Regions from separate parts of the Ralstonia flatus genome, predicted to be linked through region 2. Evidence: predicted binding sites of a transcription regulator. Region 2 holds the regulator's gene; the other holds the start of a gene.
The links. The regulator FNR, encoded in region 2, switches genes on or off when oxygen is low (the NO sensors DNR and NnrR bind a similar motif). The targets are predictions, from matches to a motif close to TTGATNNNNATCAA.
Positions count from the first base shown of each region.

Region 1 (8,920 bases), on a different contig from region 2:
TCATACAGCGTTGTCCAGACAAGCTCCGCCGGATGCGGCCGCACAGGGTGCGACGTGATCGCGGCATCCAACTCGCCGTCAGCCACGCGTTGCGCAAGTTCGGCCGACATGCCCGCAGCCACGTGCACGCGCAGGCCTGGATGCGCCGTCCGCAGAGCCAGCAGCGCATTGGGCAGCGGCCCCGACAGCGCCGTCTGGATGGCGCCGATGCGCAACCGCCCGACCAGCGCCTTCTCATCGCTCAGTGCATCGGGAATGCGGTCATACAGGGCGAGGATCTGTTCGGCCTGGGCGAGCACGATGCGGCCGGCTTCTGTCAGCGCGGGCTCGCGGCGCGAGCGGTCGAACAGGCGGACGTTGAACTCCTCCTCCAGCGATTTCACCTGCAGGCTGACAGCCGACTGCGTGAGCCCGATGGCCTCGCCGGCACGCGCAAACGTGCGGTGGCGGGCGATGGCGACGAGCGTTCTCAAGGCGCGGAGAGACATGGCAGAGGCGAATTCGGGTCCGGTACAGAAGCGCATCGTACCTCTGCACCAAGTGGTACCGCACAAGGAAGAAGCTGATGCCACCCGCAAGCGCTCAGCGCTGCGCCGCCACCTGTTTGCGCACGGCATCCACCAGTTTCGGATCGACCGTGCCCAGCGTGTTGGTGCGCGCAGTGATGCGCCCTTCCGTGTCCAGCAACAGGATGGTGCTCGAATGGTTGAAATCGCCATCGGCCAGACGGCGATACTGCACGCCCAGCAATGCCGCCACCTCGCGCGTGCCGCTTGCGTTGGCACGGGCAAGCTGCCAGTGGTCATCGGCGTTGTGGGCGGTGGCGGTCTTCTTGAGCGCCGCAACGGAATCACGCTCCGGATCAACCGTCACCATCAGTACACGCACGCCGTCTTGCGCAGGTTTACCGCCCTTGGCCAGCGTCGCGCGAATGGTCTCGAAGATCATCGGGCAGACCATCTGGCATGACGAATAGAACATGCTCACTAGCACCGGCTGGCCGCGCAGGTCGGCCAGGTGAAAGACTCGGCCGTTCTGGTCGGTCAGCGCCACCTCGGACTGATACAGCGAGGCCGATGGCGCCGGCCCCGAAGCGTTGGCACTGGCCGTTACGCCGGCCAGCAGCAGCACCAGAAAAGCGCGTCGGAGGAAATTCATGCACATCATGGATGGTCTCCATTGAGGGATCGGGCGCAGCGAAAGCCGAGACTGCCTGTGGCATCTGCGCCTTCGAGTGAAGACAGCAACGCCACGCGCATCAGCACGGCGTAGCTGTCACGGCGGACGATGCTGATCGCACCTGCGCCGCAGAACTTCTGCTTGTCGGGGTCGCCCTGGGTGCGGCTGTCTCCAGCAATGAACAGTGCGTTGAAATCGTCGACCCATTCCCAGATCAGGCCGTGCATGTTCCGTACGCCATGGACATCCGCGGGCCCGCCAACGGGCGGCAACACACGCGTGGCGGGCCGCTCGTACCAGCCGAGAATGCGTTGCGCCCATTGCGGGTCGTCGCGGGCATCAGCGCGTGTGGCATCGGCCGCAGCGGCCGATTCCCACTCGAGCCATGTCGGCAAACGCGCGCCTTCACTTTCGCAATAGGCACGGGCGGCAAACCAGCTCACGCCGGTCACCGGCGCTTGCGGCGACGCTTGCGGATCGGCGTGCGTCGCGTCGGCCCAGTCGGCAAGGTAGGCCTTGCCGGCAAAGACTTCCGCCACACGGCCGCGCTGCCAGGCAGCATGGCGTTGCACGAAGGTCTGGAATTCGCCGATGGTGACGGGCGTGGAGCGCAACTCAAACGGCTCGATACGCACCCGCTGCGGCTGCCCCGGTGCGTTCTGTGGCAGCACACTGTCGAAGTCGCCGCCGGGCAACCGCACATAGGCGGCCGCGTGCGCGGTTGCGCTGGCGAATGCCATCAACATGGCAGCAAGGTGCAAGCTCAGGCGGGACATGGTCGTGCGGCTGCGCTCAATGTTCGGCCACGGCCTTGGCGGGCGCCGGCTGGGCACGCACCTTCTTGACTTCGTCTGCGCTCACGCGGCCGCCGGGGTTGTCCCAGCTGTTGAGCACATAGGTCAGGATGTTGGCGACCTCGTCGTCATTGAGCTGCGTCATTGGCGGCATGACGGAGTCGTACTCCTGCCCGTTGACCTTGATCTTGCCGTTCAAGCCATGCAGCACGATGTTCATCGCACGCTTGGGGTCTGCCGCCAGGAAATCCGACTTGGCCAGCGGTGGGAACACACCCGGCAACCCGGCGCCATTGCCCTGGTGGCACACCGAACAGGTGCCTGCAAACAAGGCGCGGCCCGCCTGCACCTGATCCTGCACAGTGAGCGTACCGCTCACGGATGCCTGGGTTGCCTTGGTGACGGCGCTCATGTTGGGAGCGGCGCGATCGCCCAGGTACACAGAATCCAGCTCCTTGCCGGAATAGACCAGCTTGTTCTCCGGCCCATCGATCTTGAGGATGGCCAGCGCACCCTTGTTGAAGGCACGGAAGATCGAGTGGTCGACCAGCACATAGCTGCCAGGCACGCGCGCGGTGAACTTCACAACCGCCGCGCCGCCTGCCGGGATCAACGTGGTCTGCACGTTCTTCTGCACGTTGGTGCCGCCCTCGTAGCGCACCTGGTCGAAGATGGCGCCGATCACGTGGAAGCTGGAGACGAGGTTCGGTCCACCATTGCCCACGAAGATGCGCACCGTTTCGCCCACCTTGGCATGCAGCGCCTTGTCGCCAGTGAGCGCACCTTCTGCACCGTTGAACAGCACGTAGCTCGGACGTTCGTCGATGGCCTTCTCCATGTCGAACGGCTGCAGGCCCTTCTCGCGGTACTTGCCGGCCGTGTAGAAATCGCCCTGCATGACGTAGTACTCGTGATCCACCTTGGGCAAGCCTTCGGGCGGCTCAACCAGGATCAGGCCGTACATGCCGTTGGCGATATGCATGCCCACGGGCGCGGTGGCGCAGTGGTAGACGTAAATGCCCTCGTTGAGCGCCTTGAAGGTGAATTGCGACTCATGGCCCGGTGCAGTGAAGCTCGATGCTGCGCCGCCGCCCGGCCCGGTCACGCCGTGCAGGTCGATGTTGTGCGGCATCTTGCTGCTCGGGTGGTTCTTAAGGTGGAACTCCACCGTGTCGCCCTGCCGCACGCGGATGAAGCTGCCGGGAACGGTGCCCCCGAACGTCCAGAAGGTGTAGCTGACCCCTTCGGAGATCTGCATTTCCTTCTCGACCACTTCCAATTCCACGATGACCTTGGCCGGATAGTTCCGGTTGACCGGCGGCGGCACAAGCGGCGGACTTGTCAGGACGGCGTGGATAGGCTCGCCGCGTGGCGGCCCGAAGTCACCCGGCAATTTGGCGCTGGCGGCGCGGGCCGCAGTGCCCGCAAGCAGTGCGCCCAGCACCACAGAAATCAGGCCCGCGCGCATGAGGCTGCGGACGGTGTGAAGACGGCTCATTTTTTCCCCCGTGTATCGGTCTGGTGTCGTCCGCTCCACGTTAGGTCCCGACAGCCAGTAGGGCTTTGATACAGCGCAAACGAAAACCGCCCACATACGGCACATCCGTCACGCCGTACGGCAGGCAACCTTGTCGTGGCGGGATTCGCTGCATCAAGAGACCCATAAAACAAGCATCTGACATACATCAATAACGCGGCGGATTCCGATCATTAATATAGTTGCATCTTTAATGCATCTTTTTGATGCGACACCCACAGAGGGCATCCCCATGACACAGTCCGCCTCCACCATCCAGCTCGACCTCCGCGTGCTGGCGCCGCGCGAGCGCCATCCGCTGATCTTCTCCGCCTTTGGCGAACTCGGCATCGGCCAGCGCCTGGAGCTGATCAACGATCACGATCCGCGCCCGCTGCAGTCGCAGTTTCAAGTGGAGCGCCCGGGCCAGTTTTCCTGGGACTACCTTGAGCGCGCCCCCGTCACGTGGCGCGTTGCCATTACCAAGGTGGCGTCTGCCGCCAGCGCCGGCCACTGCTGCGGCGGTTGCGGTGGTGGCGCCTGAATTTCCGATTGCATCCTGCAAGGAACCTTGTCATGAAAACCAATCAGAGGCTGTGGCGGTGGCTCGGCCTGATCTTTATTCTGTCGTTCGGGGCATTGGGTTATCTGGGCCGGCAGATCTATCTGGCAGCGCCGCCGATTCCGCATGCCGTCGTCACCTCTGTGGGCGAGGTGCTCTTTACGGGCGAACAAATCCAGCGCGGGCAACAGGCCTGGCTGGCAGCCGGGGGCCAGCAGCTTGGCACCGTCTGGGGCCACGGCAGCTACGTTGCGCCCGACTGGTCTGCCGACTGGCTGCACCGTGAAGCCACGGCGCTGCAAGCCATCCGCGCGCATCAGCAGTTCGATACCGACGCACCGCTGACGACCGTGCAGCAAGCCGCTCTCGACGCCAGCGTGAAGGAGGAAATGCGCCGCAACACGTACGACGCCAATCACGACATCCTGACCGTATCGCGTGAGCGCGCAGAGGCCATCCGTGGTGTGGCGCAGCACTTCGAGGCGCTGTTCGGCACCGATCCGTCGCTGGCAACGCTGCGCGACCAATACGCCATGGCCACCGGCGTGCTGCCGGAAGCGGCCGACCGCGAAGCCCTGGCGGCATTCTTCTTCTGGACATCGTGGGCCGCCGCAGCGGACCGCCCGGGCGAGACCGACATCTCGTACACGAGCAACTGGCCGCATGAACCGCTCGTGGGCAACACCATGACCGGCGGCGCCGCCATGTGGTCGATGGTCAGCATCGTGCTGCTGTTGGGCGGTATTGCCGCCATGCTGTGGCTGCATGGCAGCAGCAAGCACGAAGAAGAGGCTGCGCCGCTGCCGGCCGATCCGTTCCTGAACGTGGCAGCCACGCCGTCGATGAAGGCCACCCGCAAATACTTCTTCGCCGTGATCGGCCTGATGCTGGTGCAGATCGGCATGGGCGCCATCACCGCGCACTATGCGGTGGAGGGTGAATCGTTCTTCGGGATTCCGCTGGCACAGGTGCTGCCGTACGTGATCAGCCGGACCGTGCATACGCAACTCGGCGTGCTGTGGATTGCCACGGCGTGGCTCGCTACGGGCCTGTACATTGCGCCGCTGCTGTCGGGGCGTGAACCGAAGTTCCAGAAGCTTGGCGTTGACCTGCTGTTCTGGGCGCTGATCTTTATCGTGGTGGGCTCCATCACCACCGGCTGGCTCGGCACGTTGCAACATCGCGGTGCGGACTTCGGCTTCTGGGTCGGCAACCAAGGGCTGGAATACACCAGCATGGGCCGCGTTTGGCAAATCTTGCTGTTTGTCGGCCTGCTGTTCTGGGTCGTGCTGCTGGGCCGCGCCCTGTGGCCGGCACTGAAGACGCCGTCGGAATCGCGTGGTCTGACTGCCATGGTGTTCCTGTCGGCCACGTGCATCGGCGGGTTCTATTCGACGTCGCTGGTGTGGGGCCAACACACGCACTATTCGATGATCGAGTACTGGCGCTGGTGGCTCGTCCACCTGTGGGTCGAAGGCTTCTTTGAAGTGTTCGCCACCGCCGTCATCGCGCTCATCTTCACGCGCCTGGGCTTGATTCGCGCCAGCAGCGCCAACCGCGCCATCGTGGCCGAGACGATCGTGTTCCTGTTTGGCGGCATCCTGGGCACGCTCCACCACCTGTACTTCACGGGGACACCGACCTCGATCATCTCGGTGGGTGCCGTGTTCTCTGCGCTGGAAGTGGTGCCGCTCACGCTGATCGGGCTCGAAGCGCTGCAGAACTATCGCCGCACGCAAGGCACGCCATGGCTCAATGCCTACAAGTGGCCCGTGCTGTGCTTCGTGGCTGTGGGCTTCTGGAACACCGTCGGCGCCGGCCTCCTCGGCTTCGCCATCAACCCGCCGGCTTCGCTGTACTACGTGCAAGGTCTGAACATGACAGCCGCCCACGGGCACGCTGCACTGTTCGGGGTGTACGGCATGCTCGGTATCGGCCTCATGCTGTTCTGCCTGCGCGGCCTCTATGCGCGCAACCTGCATGCCGACCGCCTGCTCAAGCCCGCATTCTGGGGCCTGAACATCGGCCTGGCCATGATGGTGTTCATGTCGCTGCTGCCGGCCGGTATCTACCAGGCGTGGGCCAGCGTCACCAAGGGCATGTGGTACGCCCGCTCGCCGGAAGTCGTGCACTCGAAGGTGATGGAAACGCTGGTCTGGCTGCGTGTGCCGGGTGACATCGTGTTCGCCATCGGTGCGCTTGTGCTGGCCTGGTATGCGCTGCGGTTGCTGCGCCGTCCGAAGGCACAACAGACTGAGCCGTTGCCGGCTTCGGTCCGCGCCACGCGTTAATCCTTAACCCAAGCAGTTCCACCAAAACCCGCAGGGCCCGTGTCGAGCAGACCTGGCCCTGCGGGTTTTCCTGTAATGCCCACCGTCCTCAATCTCCCTACAATGACAAATCATATAGATGAATAGTTGACCACTTTTGATACCCATGCCCGCCGATCTCCGCCTGCCCCGCTATCAGCAATTGCGCGACGATCTGGCCGCGCAGATCGCCCAGCAGCACTGGCGCCCGGGCGACGCCATCCCCACTGAGGCCGAATTGGCCAAGACGTACAACGTGGCGGTCGGCACGGTCCGCAAAGCGGTCGATGTCTTGGTGGCCGAAGGCCTGCTGGAACGCTTCCAGGGCCGGGGCACCTTCGTGCGGCGCGCCAGCTTTGCCAGCTCCTTGTTCCGGTTCTTCCGCTTCCAGAGTGAAAGCGGCGAGCGGCGCATTCCTGAGAGCCGCATCCTCAAGCGCGATGTGCTGGATGCGCCGTCTGCCCCCGCTGCGGGCCTGCAGATTGAAACGGGCGCCCCCGTCATTCGCCTGACCCGACTGCGTCTGCTGGATGGCGCGCCCATGCTGGCCGAAGAAATCTGGCTGCCGTACGACCGCTTTGCGCCGCTCGCCACGTTGGAACTCGAGGCGTTTGGCGACCTGCTGTATCCGCTGTACGAATCGCACTGCGGGCAGATCATTGCCAGCGCTGAGGAAACGCTCACCGCCGAGGCCGTCAACGCAACGTATGCGCGGCTGCTGCGCATCCAGGCCGGCGATCCGGTGATGGTCATCGAACGCGTTGCGCGGGGCTACGACCGGGTGCCGCTCGAATGGCGGCGCTCGCGTGGCGCGGCGGCGCACTTCCGCTACCACGTCGATATCCGGTAGCGCCGCATACGCCGCAACCCAATCCGACAAAAACACACACAGGAGACAACATCATGCAGGCCAACTCACCGACCGCGCCGCCGCTGCTGGACGTGCGCGGCGTCACGCTGCAGTACAAGACTCGCCAGCATCTGGTGACGGCCACGTACCGCGTCGACTTCCAGGTCTATCCCGGCGAGCGCTACATCCTGCTCGGGCCGTCGGGCTGCGGTAAATCGACATTGCTGAAAGCCATCGGCGGCTACCTCACGCCCACCGAGGGCGAGATCCGCCTGAAGGGCCAACCCGTGACCAAGCCGGGGCCGGATCGCATGATGGTGTTCCAGGAGTTCGACCAGCTCCTGCCGTGGAAGACGGTGAAAGAGAACGTGCTGTTCCCGCTGCTCTCCACGGGCAAGCTGGGTGCGCGTGAAGCCGAAGAACGCGCGCTGCACTACATCAACAAGGTCAACCTCACCAAGTTTGCCGACCATCACCCGCACATGCTGTCAGGCGGGATGAAGCAACGCGCGGCCATTGCGCGCGGCATGGCGATGGAGCCCGACGTGCTGCTGATGGACGAGCCGTTCGCCGCGCTCGACGCGCTCACGCGCCGCAAGATGCAGGACGAGCTGCTGCAGCTGTGGGACGAAACGCGCTTCACCGTGCTGTTCGTCACGCACTCGATTCCGGAGGCGATCCGCTGCGGCAGCCGCATCCTGATCCTGTCGCCGCATCCGGGCCAGGTCCGCGCAGAGCTGCCGAGCCTCGCGCGCGGCGATGATGACCCGGAGCGCTTCAAAGCGCTCGAAGCCGAGATCCACGACATGCTGTTCGCCCGCGCAGTGGAGGAAACCCATGCAGACTGAAACGCTTTCCATGCCAGCCGCCACCGACATCAGCAACCGCGCGCCTGTCTACAGCACGCCCGTGGCGTTCGAGCGCATCGGCGTGGTGGAAAAACCCCTCTCCATTGCCGAGCGTTTGTACGAACAGGCATGGCTGCGCAAGCTCGTCATCCTCGTCGTGCTCGCACTCGTGTGGGAAGGCGGTGCGCGCTGGCTCGACAACCCGCTTCTGCTGCCGACTTTCTCTGACACCGTGCAGGCTTTGTGGGCTGGGTTAGCGAGCGGCACGCTGTTCGCTCGCATCGGCACGTCGATGCAAACGCTGCTGGCAGGCTACGCGCTCGGCTTGGCGTTGTCCTGCGCGCTGGTCGTGCTCGGCATCAGCAACCGGCTCGGGCAGGACTTCCTGGAAACGCTCACCGCCATGTTCAACCCGCTGCCCGCCATTGCGCTGCTGCCGATCGCACTCGTGTGGTTCGGCCTCGGCAACGGCAGCCTGATTTTCGTGATCGTGCATTCGGTAGTGTGGGCGGTGTCGCTCAACACGCATGCCGGTTTCCTGTCGGTATCGAACACGCTGCGCATGGTGGGCCGCAACTACGGGCTCTCCGGCATGGGATACCTGACCAAGATCCTGATCCCGGCCGCGTTCCCCTCCATCCTCACCGGCCTGAAGATCGGCTGGGCCTTCGCATGGCGCACGTTGATCGCATCCGAACTGGTGTTCGGCGTCAGCTCCGGCCAGGGCGGCCTGGGCTGGTACATCTACGAAAACAAGAACCAGCTGCAGATTCCGGAAGTCTTTGCCGGCCTGCTGACGGTGATCATCATCGGCCTGCTGGTAGAGAACCTAATATTCCGCACGCTGGAAGCCCGCACCGTC
Region 1 covers NZ_CAUDLI010000002.1:435,655-444,574, reverse strand. The annotation lists gene R2676_RS05680 (LysR family transcriptional regulator) at 1-488, opposite strand, end outside; gene R2676_RS05675 (SCO family protein) at 583-1,167, opposite strand; gene R2676_RS05670 (formylglycine-generating enzyme family protein) at 1,164-1,955, opposite strand; gene nirK (copper-containing nitrite reductase) at 1,972-3,471, opposite strand; gene R2676_RS05660 (DUF2249 domain-containing protein) at 3,743-4,033, shown strand; gene R2676_RS05655 (nitric-oxide reductase large subunit) at 4,066-6,342, shown strand; gene R2676_RS05650 (GntR family transcriptional regulator) at 6,488-7,210, shown strand; gene R2676_RS05645 (ABC transporter ATP-binding protein) at 7,264-8,058, shown strand; gene R2676_RS05640 (ABC transporter permease) at 8,048-8,920, shown strand, end outside.
Region 1: the regulator FNR is predicted to act here: its motif matches at 3,649-3,662, upstream of R2676_RS05660 (DUF2249 domain-containing protein).

Region 2 (8,920 bases):
AAGATTTATCCGCGTGCCGTGACCGGGGCGTTTGCGCGTTGGCGCGTCTGGCTGGTGCTGGCCACTCAGGCCATCTTCTATGGCTTGCCGTGGCTGCAGTGGAATGGTCGACAAGCCGTGCTGTTTGACCTGGGCGCACGCAAGTTCTACCTGTTTGGCCTCGTGTTATGGCCGCAGGACGTGATTTACCTGACGGTGCTGTTGGTGCTGTCGGCGTTGGGGCTGTTCCTGTTCACTGCGGTGGCAGGGCGGCTCTTTTGCGGTTATGCCTGCCCACAGACGGTCTACACCGAGATCTTCATGTGGATCGAGCGGCATGTCGAAGGTGACCGCTTTGCCCGCATCCGCCTCGACGGTGAGCGTTGGAGCCTGCGCAAGTTTCGCCTGAAGGCCGCAAAGCATTCTGCGTGGATTCTTATCGCGCTATGGACGGGCTTCACCTTCGTCGGCTTCTTCACGCCGATCCGCGATCTCGGCATGGAGACGTGGACGCTTTCTCTCGGCCCGTGGCAAACGTTCTGGATGTTGTTCTACGCCTTCGCCACATGGGGCAACGCCGGCTTCATGCGCGAGCAGGTGTGTCGCTACATGTGCCCGTACGCGCGTTTCCAGAGCGTGATGGTCGACCCCGATACCTATGTCGTCACGTACGACACGCAGCGGGGCGAACCGCGTGGCAGCCGCTCCCGCAACGCCGACTTTGAAGCGCAGGGCCTGGGCTCGTGCGTCGACTGCAGCATCTGCGTGCAGGTGTGCCCAACCGGCATAGACATCCGGCAGGGGTTGCAGTACGAATGCATCGGCTGCGGCGCATGCATCGACGCCTGCGATCAGGTCATGGACAAGATGCGCTACCCGCGCGGCCTCATCCGCTATACATCGGAGCGGGCCATGCACGATCGGCTCAGCCCGAAAGAGGCGCGCCGGCATCTGTTGCGCCCGCGCGTGCTGATCTACAGCGCGATCATGCTCGCGCTCATCATTGGCTTCATCGTGGCCCTGATGATGCGTCAGCCGCTCAAGGTGGATGTGATCCGCGATCGTGGTGCCCTTGCGCGCGAAGTGGATGGCGGCAAGATCGAGAACGTTTACCGCCTGCAGTTGATGAACGCCTCCGAGCAACCCTTGCGCGTGACCATCACCGCAGAAGGCATGCCGGAACTGGACGTGGAAGGCGGTCGAGGCGAATCGACCACGCTGGAATTGCCGCCTGCCGCCAATCGTCTGGTGCCGGTGCGCGTGCGTCGACCCGCTGACGACGCAACGCCTGGTTCGCACAAGATCCATTTCGTCATTCAGGCAGATCACGGCAATGGCAGCCTCGTGCTGCGCGAGCCGTCAAGCTTCATTGTGCCGCGCTAGCGTGGCACGAGCGGCATCTCCAACAGGAGGCAACGATGCACGCAACGCAAACTTCAGCACCCGCACGCCCCTGGTGGCGTGAGCCCTGGCCGTGGCTCCTGATGGCCGGACCGTTCGTCGCCATCATCGGCTGTGGCGTGACGATCTGGCTGGCGGCTTCGCATCCGGATGCCGTCATTCACGATAACGTTGTGCGGCGCGGTTTGGTCGTCGAGAAGCCGGCTGCGGCGCCCGCGCATGCCATGCCCGCGGAGGCCCGATGAAGCGTCGACTGCTGATGTGGATTCTGTGGCCGGCATTTCTGTCGGCCGCGCTGGCTGAGCTTGTGGTCTTCGCTGTGGTAGACCCTGCCGATCTGCGTTTTTTCGGCGAGCAGATCACGGTGTCGGCCCAGGCGGTCTACACCGTGTCGTTCTTTGTGTTCTGGTTGCTGTGCGGATTGTCGAGCGCGCTGACGCTCTATGTATCGCCAGGTATCGGCAAACTGGAAGCGCACGAACACCCGCTCGTGTGAGCGGGCGCCATGGACGGTAACTCAGGCGGCCTGACCGCTCATCACCTGGCGCAGGCCGGCCAGGTCGATGAGCTTGACGTGGCGTTGGCGGATCTGAATGAGGCCCGCTTCGGCAAAGCGCGAAAACAGGCGGCTGACCGTTTCGAGTTTCAGACCCAGATAGCTGCCCAGTTCTTCGCGGCTCATGCGCAGTACGAATTCGGTCGAGGAATATCCGCGCTGCGCCGAACGCTTGGAAAGATTGAGCAGGAAAGCCGCGAGACGTTCTTCTGCGCGCATGGACCCGAGCGTGAGCAGCATCAGGTGATCCTGCGAGATTTCCTTGCTCATGATGCGCAGGAACTGATGCTGCAGCGAAGGCAGTCGGCGCGAAAGCTGTTGCAGCTCGTCGTAACGCACCACGCAGACTTCGGTATCTTCCAGCGCAGTCGCGTCCGACACATGGCGCATGTCGCCAATGCCATCGAGCCCGACGATTTCACCCGGCAGGTGGAATCCCGTGATCTGGTGACGGCCGTCTTCAAGCGTCAGATGGGTTTTGAGCGTGCCGAAACGAATGCCGTACACGGCTTCAAGCGGCTCGCCCAAAGCATAGAGCGATTGCCCCTTCTTAATACGGATGCGCTCGCCGACCAAATCGTCCATCTTGCGCACGTCGTCGGAATTCATCCCCACCGGAAGGCAGATTTGCCCGAGTACACAGGTGGAGCAGCGCGAGGCTTGGTCAGTAAGTGCGATTCGAGTGAGCACGGGCGGGGCGACTGGATTTCCAGAAAGTGAAATGAGTAATTCTTGTGGTGCAACTCAACTTATTATAGCGGCGACCTTCTTGCCGTCGGACATTTCCGATGCGGCAAAACGCGTCAATTACGCTGAGTTCGCCACAGCAAAACGAAAACCTTAGCCCATATCAAAAGAGCGTCAAAAAGATGAGTGCCGCGGCGCTTCTGAGTGTTTTTCTAATTGCACTGCTTGGTGGTGTGCATTGTCTGGCGATGTGCAGCGGTATCGCGCTGGCGGCGGAACGCGGGACCGTGCCGGTGCGAATTGTGTCGCGTCGCCGGCTGTGGTTCGAGCAGGTCGTCATGCATGCGGGGCGACTGACCACGTATGCGTTGCTCGGCGCCATCATGGGAGCGATGGGCGCGACCATCTGGCGCCAGCAGTGGCTACCGATCCAGCGCGGCTTGTTTGCCTTTGCCAGCGCTTTGTTACTTGCCTACGGGGTTCTGCTGCTCGTGCGTTCCGCCTCCGATACGTGGCGCAGCGTGTGGATTGAGCGGCTGCTTGGTCGCGTCGCCGGCGCGCTGTCTCGGGTGGCGGCCACGCTAGGCGGCGGGCTGCAACGTCGGCCGCCGTTGCTGCGCCGGTATATCACCGGATTGGCCTGGGGCCTGGTGCCGTGCGGCATGGTCTACGGCGCATTGGCCGTGGCGTTGTTGGCAGGCAACGGCCCCTCCGGGGCGGTCGTCATGCTCGCCTTTGGTGCCGGTACGCTGCCCAATCTATTGATGATGTCCGGTCTGGCCGGCTGGCTGCGCGGCCTGTCGCGACAGCGGTGGGCACGCGGCGCGGCGGGCGTCGCTATCGCCGTGTTCGGGATCTGGGGCCTGGTGCACGCGATCTGGCTGCCGGAGATGCTCAACGCACACGGCTTCTGTCTCGTACTGTAGGCGTTTAAAGCACGCGAAAATCGCCATCCTGCCTGGGACGGGCGGCTAGGACATCTTCCCGGTTGCGGCGCCGCGGGAAATTGCCCTACAATCGACAACAATTCGATTCGCCACCCGCGCACATTAACAATCCCAAGCGCGGCGCCAAGCGATGCCATCCAGCGGTAAAGTCACCCTGGACAGTCGATTCGGGCGGGCTGCCATTCTTCGTTGACAGTCGTCCGGCGCAGTATCCGTCCCCATGGCGGCGGAAGAAATTGCCCTTGTGGTGCCTGACCGGCACCGGATCAACTCGCTCCTCCGGCCCTACTTTGCGGGCATAGCCACTGCGTTTCGGTGCAAGGCCCAATTGAATAATTGGCCTTCGCGCGCCAGGCCCGGGTGGGCAACAGCATTCAGAAATGCCGCGTGCTTCGCGGTGGGACGACAAACCTCAAGCGTGACGGCGACTTGCCGCGCGCGAGCAATGACGAGCCGCTCAACCCGATGAATACCCAAGAGGCGAAGATCGTCCTCGAGACCGCGCTGATCTGCGCGCAGGACCCGTTGCGAGTCAATGACTTGCGCAAGCTGTTCGACGAAGATGTTTCCGCAGACACCATCCGTGTGCTGCTCGAAGAGCTGCGCCAGGACTGGCTCAATCGCGGTGTCGAACTGGTTGCGCTGGCCTCCGGCTGGCGTTTGCAGAGCCGCCCCGAGATGCGTGTGTATCTCGACCGCCTGCATCCGGAAAAGCCGCCCAAGTACTCGCGCGCCGTGATGGAAACGCTGGCGATCATCGCCTATCGCCAACCGGTGACGCGCGGCGATATCGAAGACATTCGCGGCGTGACGGTCAACACGCAGGTCATCAAGCAGATTGAAGACCGCGGCTGGATCGAGGTCATCGGTCATCGTGACGTGCCGGGCCGTCCGGCGCTGTATGCGACGACCAAGCAGTTTCTCGACGACCTTGGCCTGCGCTCGCTCGACGAGCTGCCGCCGCTGGAAGATGCCCGCGCCCAGGCGCAGGCAAGCCTGCTCGAGCAGGGCGCCATCGAATTCGAGGGCGGCGCAATTGCAGTGGAAGAGTTGACGGCGATGGTCAACGACGCGCCGGAAGGTGCCGAAAGCGCAGACGTCTCGGTGGCGGAAACCGCGGAATTGCCGGTGGCCGAGGCACCTGCCGAGGTGGTTGTGGAAACGCCGGTGCAGTCTGAAGTGGTCGCGGGCCAGGAACCGGCCCTGGAGGCCGAAGCGCAGGCGGTGAGTGCGACCGAGGTCGCGTCCGAAGACGAGCACAAAACACCGGCTGAGCCACCCGTGGCTCCTGCCAATGAACATTCGTAACACCATGTTCGCCGCGCAGTCGGCGCATGGTTTGAACCCCTAGATTTGAAAGACGTTGTGAGCACTCAGCCAGATTCCATGGATACACGTATGCCGGCCGACGCCGACGCTCAGCCGCCGCGACAAGATGGCGGTGATGGGACTGAGGCCGCGCCTCGTCGCAAGGGATTGCGCCGCGGCTTGCGCAACCTCGTGGCTTCTCGCCGCCAGCAGCAGGATGGTCGCCCCGAAGGCGAAGTCGCTGACGCGGGTGCCGCAGACGCTGGCCAGGCTGCGCAACCGCGCAAGAGCCGCGCCCCCCGGGCACGCAAGCCGAAAGAGGCAGCCGGCGAGCCGGCGGCCGCTGCCGCAGAAGGCGCAGCTCCTACGGAACAGGCGCCCGCCGAAGGGCAGGGCGAGCGACGTGGCCCGCGCGGCCGTTTCGGCAAGAACCGCCGTCGCCAGGGCGAAGGCCAGCCGGCAGAACGCGCGGAGCGCAGCGAGCGTACGGAAGGTGCAGCTGGCAAGAGCGCGGGTGGTCGTGGCAAGCAGCAGAACCGCAACGGCAAACCGCAAGGCAAGGCGGGCGGCCAGAATCAGAATCGCGGCGGCAAGGGGCCAAAGGGCGGCAAGGGCTCCGAAGACGTCTTCCAATATGTGATTTCCGGCGCGTATGACTCGGAAGCCGACACCGGCGGCGCATCGCAGCCTCCCAAGATGCGCGAACTGACTTCCGATGATGACGCGCCCAAGCTGCACAAGATCCTGGCTGATGCTGGGCTGGGTTCGCGCCGTGACATGGAGGATCTGATCCTGCAGGGTCGTGTCTCCGTGAATGGTCTGCCGGCCCACATCGGCCAACGCATTCTCGCGACCGACCAGGTCCGCGTGAATGGCAAGCTCATCCAGCGCAAGCTGCCGAACAAACCGCCGCGCGTGCTGCTGTATCACAAGCCGGCCGGTGAAATTGTCAGCCAGTCCGATCCGGAAGGCCGTCCGACCGTGTTCGATGCATTGCCGCGCATGAAGACTGGCAAGTGGGTCGCCGTGGGGCGTCTCGACTTCAACACCGAAGGCCTGCTGATCTTCACGACCTCCGGCGACATCGCCAACCGTTTCATGCACCCGCGCTATGGCGTCGAACGTGAATATGCGGTGCGTACGCTCGGCGAATTGGCGGAGACCGACCGCCAGAAGCTGCTGCATGGGATCCCGCTCCAGGACGGCGAAGCGAACTTCCTGCGCTGCGTCGACGGCGGCGGCGAGGGTGTCAACCACTGGTACCACGTGGCCCTGACCGAAGGCCGGAACCGTGAAGTCCGACGTATGTTCGAGGCGGTGAACCTCACCGTGTCACGCCTGATTCGTACGCGCTATGGCAGCTTCGTGCTGCCGCGCGGCCTCAAGCGCGGCCGCTGGCAGGAGGTGTCGGCAGAGGATGTGCGTACGCTGATGGGCACGCTGGGCATGAAGGTGCCGACGGCGAGTTCTGGCGGTGGGCAAGATCGCCAGGGCAACCGTCGCCGTGGGCCCGCGCCGGTGCTGATGGGGCCGATGTCGTCCGGTTTTGCCGGGGAAGCGAACTTCCAGTCACGCGGTATGGGCATCGAGAACGGGAATCGCGCGCAACCCGCGCAGCGCCGTCCGTCCAGCCCGCGCCAGCCCGATCCGATGCAAACCTCCATGGGCTACATCAATGTGGGTGGCCCGACCACGCTGACGGCGCGCACGCGCATGGGCGAGCGTCCGAATGGCCGTGGGGGCGCTGCCGGCGGTGGGATGCGAGACGGCAATCGCACGCCGGGTAACAAACGCCCTGGCAAGGGCGGCGGTGGCATGCCGAATGGCAATAAGGCGCCGCGCGGCGGTGGCAAGCGAGGCGGTAAGCGCTAAGAAATGTGGGCGTTGTGTGCGGCATCCGTCGCAGCGCCCCATTTTGTGGCGGCTTCTGGGCAATTTTTGCGTTTTGCCCCGAGACGTATTACAATGTGAGTCTAATCAAAAGTCATCCTGTAGAAGATGGGCGAATGATATGGGCGTTGCGCCCATTTTTTTTTGCTTCGGCAGGTTGGCCATACCGGGAAATTCTTCAGGAAAAACGTGCATCTGACTGATCTGATTGAGAAAACCCTCGCCGCCATGGGTTACGAGCTGGTGGAAGTGGAGCGCGCGCCCGCCGGGCTGCTGCGCGTGTATATCGATCAGGCAGAAAACGGCATCGTCATTGAAGATTGCGAAAAAGTGAGTCATCAGCTCACGCGCGTGTTCGAAGTTGAAAACGTCAACTACGAACGGCTGGAAGTGTCGTCGCCGGGGCTGGACCGCCCGCTGCGCACGCTGGCCGATTTCACCCGCTTCGCCGGCCTTGAGGCCAAGGTGACGCTGCGCTTGCCAGTGGGCGGGCAAAAGAATTTCACGGGAATCATTCAGGCTCCGACGGGCGAGCCAGGCCAGGAACGAATCGGCCTTGAGTTTGAGGGCCAGGAAGGCCCCGCGCTGCTGGAATTCACGCTGTCGGAACTTGACCGCGCCCGGCTGGTGCCCGTGCTGGACTTCAAAGGAAATCGAAACAAAGGGAACAAGCAATGAGCCGCGAAGTTCTGTTGCTCGTCGATGCGCTTGCGCGCGAAAAAAACGTCGACAAGGATGTGGTGTTCGGGGCGCTGGAAGCTGCACTGGCTTCGGCGACCAAGAAGCGCTTTGAAGAAGACGTGGATGTGCGCGTGGCGATCGACCGTGAGTCGGGCGAACACGAAACCTTCCGTCGCTGGCTCGTCGTTCCCGACGATGCAGGCCTGCAGGAGCCGGACAAGCAGATTCTGCTGTTCGAAGCCAAGGAGCAGAACCCTGACCTCGACGTCGACGATTTCGTCGAAGAGCAGATCGAATCGGTCGAGTTCGGCCGTATCGGGGCGCAGGCTGCCAAGCAGGTGATCCTGCAGCGTATCCGCGATGCCGAGCGCGAGCAGATCCTGAACGACTACCTGGATCGTGGCGAAAAGGTCATGACCGGCACGATCAAGCGCGCCGACAAGAAGGGCCTGATCGTTGAAACCGGCCGCGTCGAAGCGCTGCTGGCCCGCGACCAGATGATCCCGAAGGAAAACCTGCGCACGGGCGACCGCGTCCGCGCATATATCCTGAATGTCGACCGCACCGCACGCGGCCCGCAGATCGAGCTGTCCCGCACGTGCCCCGAGTTCCTGATCAAGCTCTTCGAAAACGAAGTGCCGGAAATGGAACAGGGCCTGTTGGAGATCAAGGCCGCCGCGCGCGATCCGGGCGTGCGTGCGAAAATCGCGGTCGTTGCACACGACAAGCGCATTGATCCGATCGGTACCTGCGTCGGTGTGCGCGGCACGCGTGTGACCGCCGTGCGTAACGAAGTCGGCGGCGAAGCTGTGGACATCGTGCTGTGGTCGGAAGATCCGGCGCAGTTCGTGATCGGCGCGCTGGCGCCGGCGCAAGTGCAGTCCATCGTCGTGGACGAGGAAAAGCACAGCATGGACGTGGTGGTCGACGAGGAGAACCTCGCCGTGGCCATCGGCCGTAGCGGCCAGAACGTTCGCCTGGCGTCGGAACTGACCGGCTGGCAGATCAACATCATGACGCCGGCTGAATCTGCGCAGAAGCAGGCTGAAGAAAGCTCCGTCGTTCGTCAGTTGTTCATGGCGAAACTCGACGTGGACGAAGAGGTTGCCGACATCCTGATCGAAGAGGGCTTCAGCTCGCTCGAGGAAGTGGCCTACGTGCCGCTGCAGGAAATGCTGGAAATCGAAGCGTTCGACGAAGACACCGTCAACGAGCTGCGCAACCGCGCTCGCGACGTGCTGTTGACGATGGAGCTGGCGAAGGAAGAAAAGGTCGAGAAGGTGTCGCAAGACCTGCGCGACCTCGAGGGGCTGACCCCGGAGCTGATCGGCAAGCTGGCCGAGGGGAACATCCAGACGCGTGACGACTTGGCCGAGCTGGCCGTGGACGAATTGGTCGAAATGACCGGCGTCGACGAAGAACAGGCCAAGGCGCTGATCATGAAGGCGCGTGAACACTGGTTTTCGTGAGT
Region 2 covers NZ_CAUDLI010000003.1:57,579-66,498, reverse strand. The annotation lists gene ccoG (cytochrome c oxidase accessory protein CcoG) at 1-1,362, shown strand, start outside; gene R2676_RS07320 (FixH family protein) at 1,398-1,625, shown strand; gene R2676_RS07315 (hypothetical protein) at 1,622-1,876, shown strand; gene fnr (fumarate/nitrate reduction transcriptional regulator Fnr) at 1,898-2,626, opposite strand; gene R2676_RS07305 (sulfite exporter TauE/SafE family protein) at 2,806-3,549, shown strand; gene scpB (SMC-Scp complex subunit ScpB) at 4,036-4,878, shown strand; gene R2676_RS07295 (pseudouridine synthase) at 4,969-6,750, shown strand; gene rimP (ribosome maturation factor RimP) at 6,958-7,446, shown strand; gene nusA (transcription termination factor NusA) at 7,443-8,918, shown strand.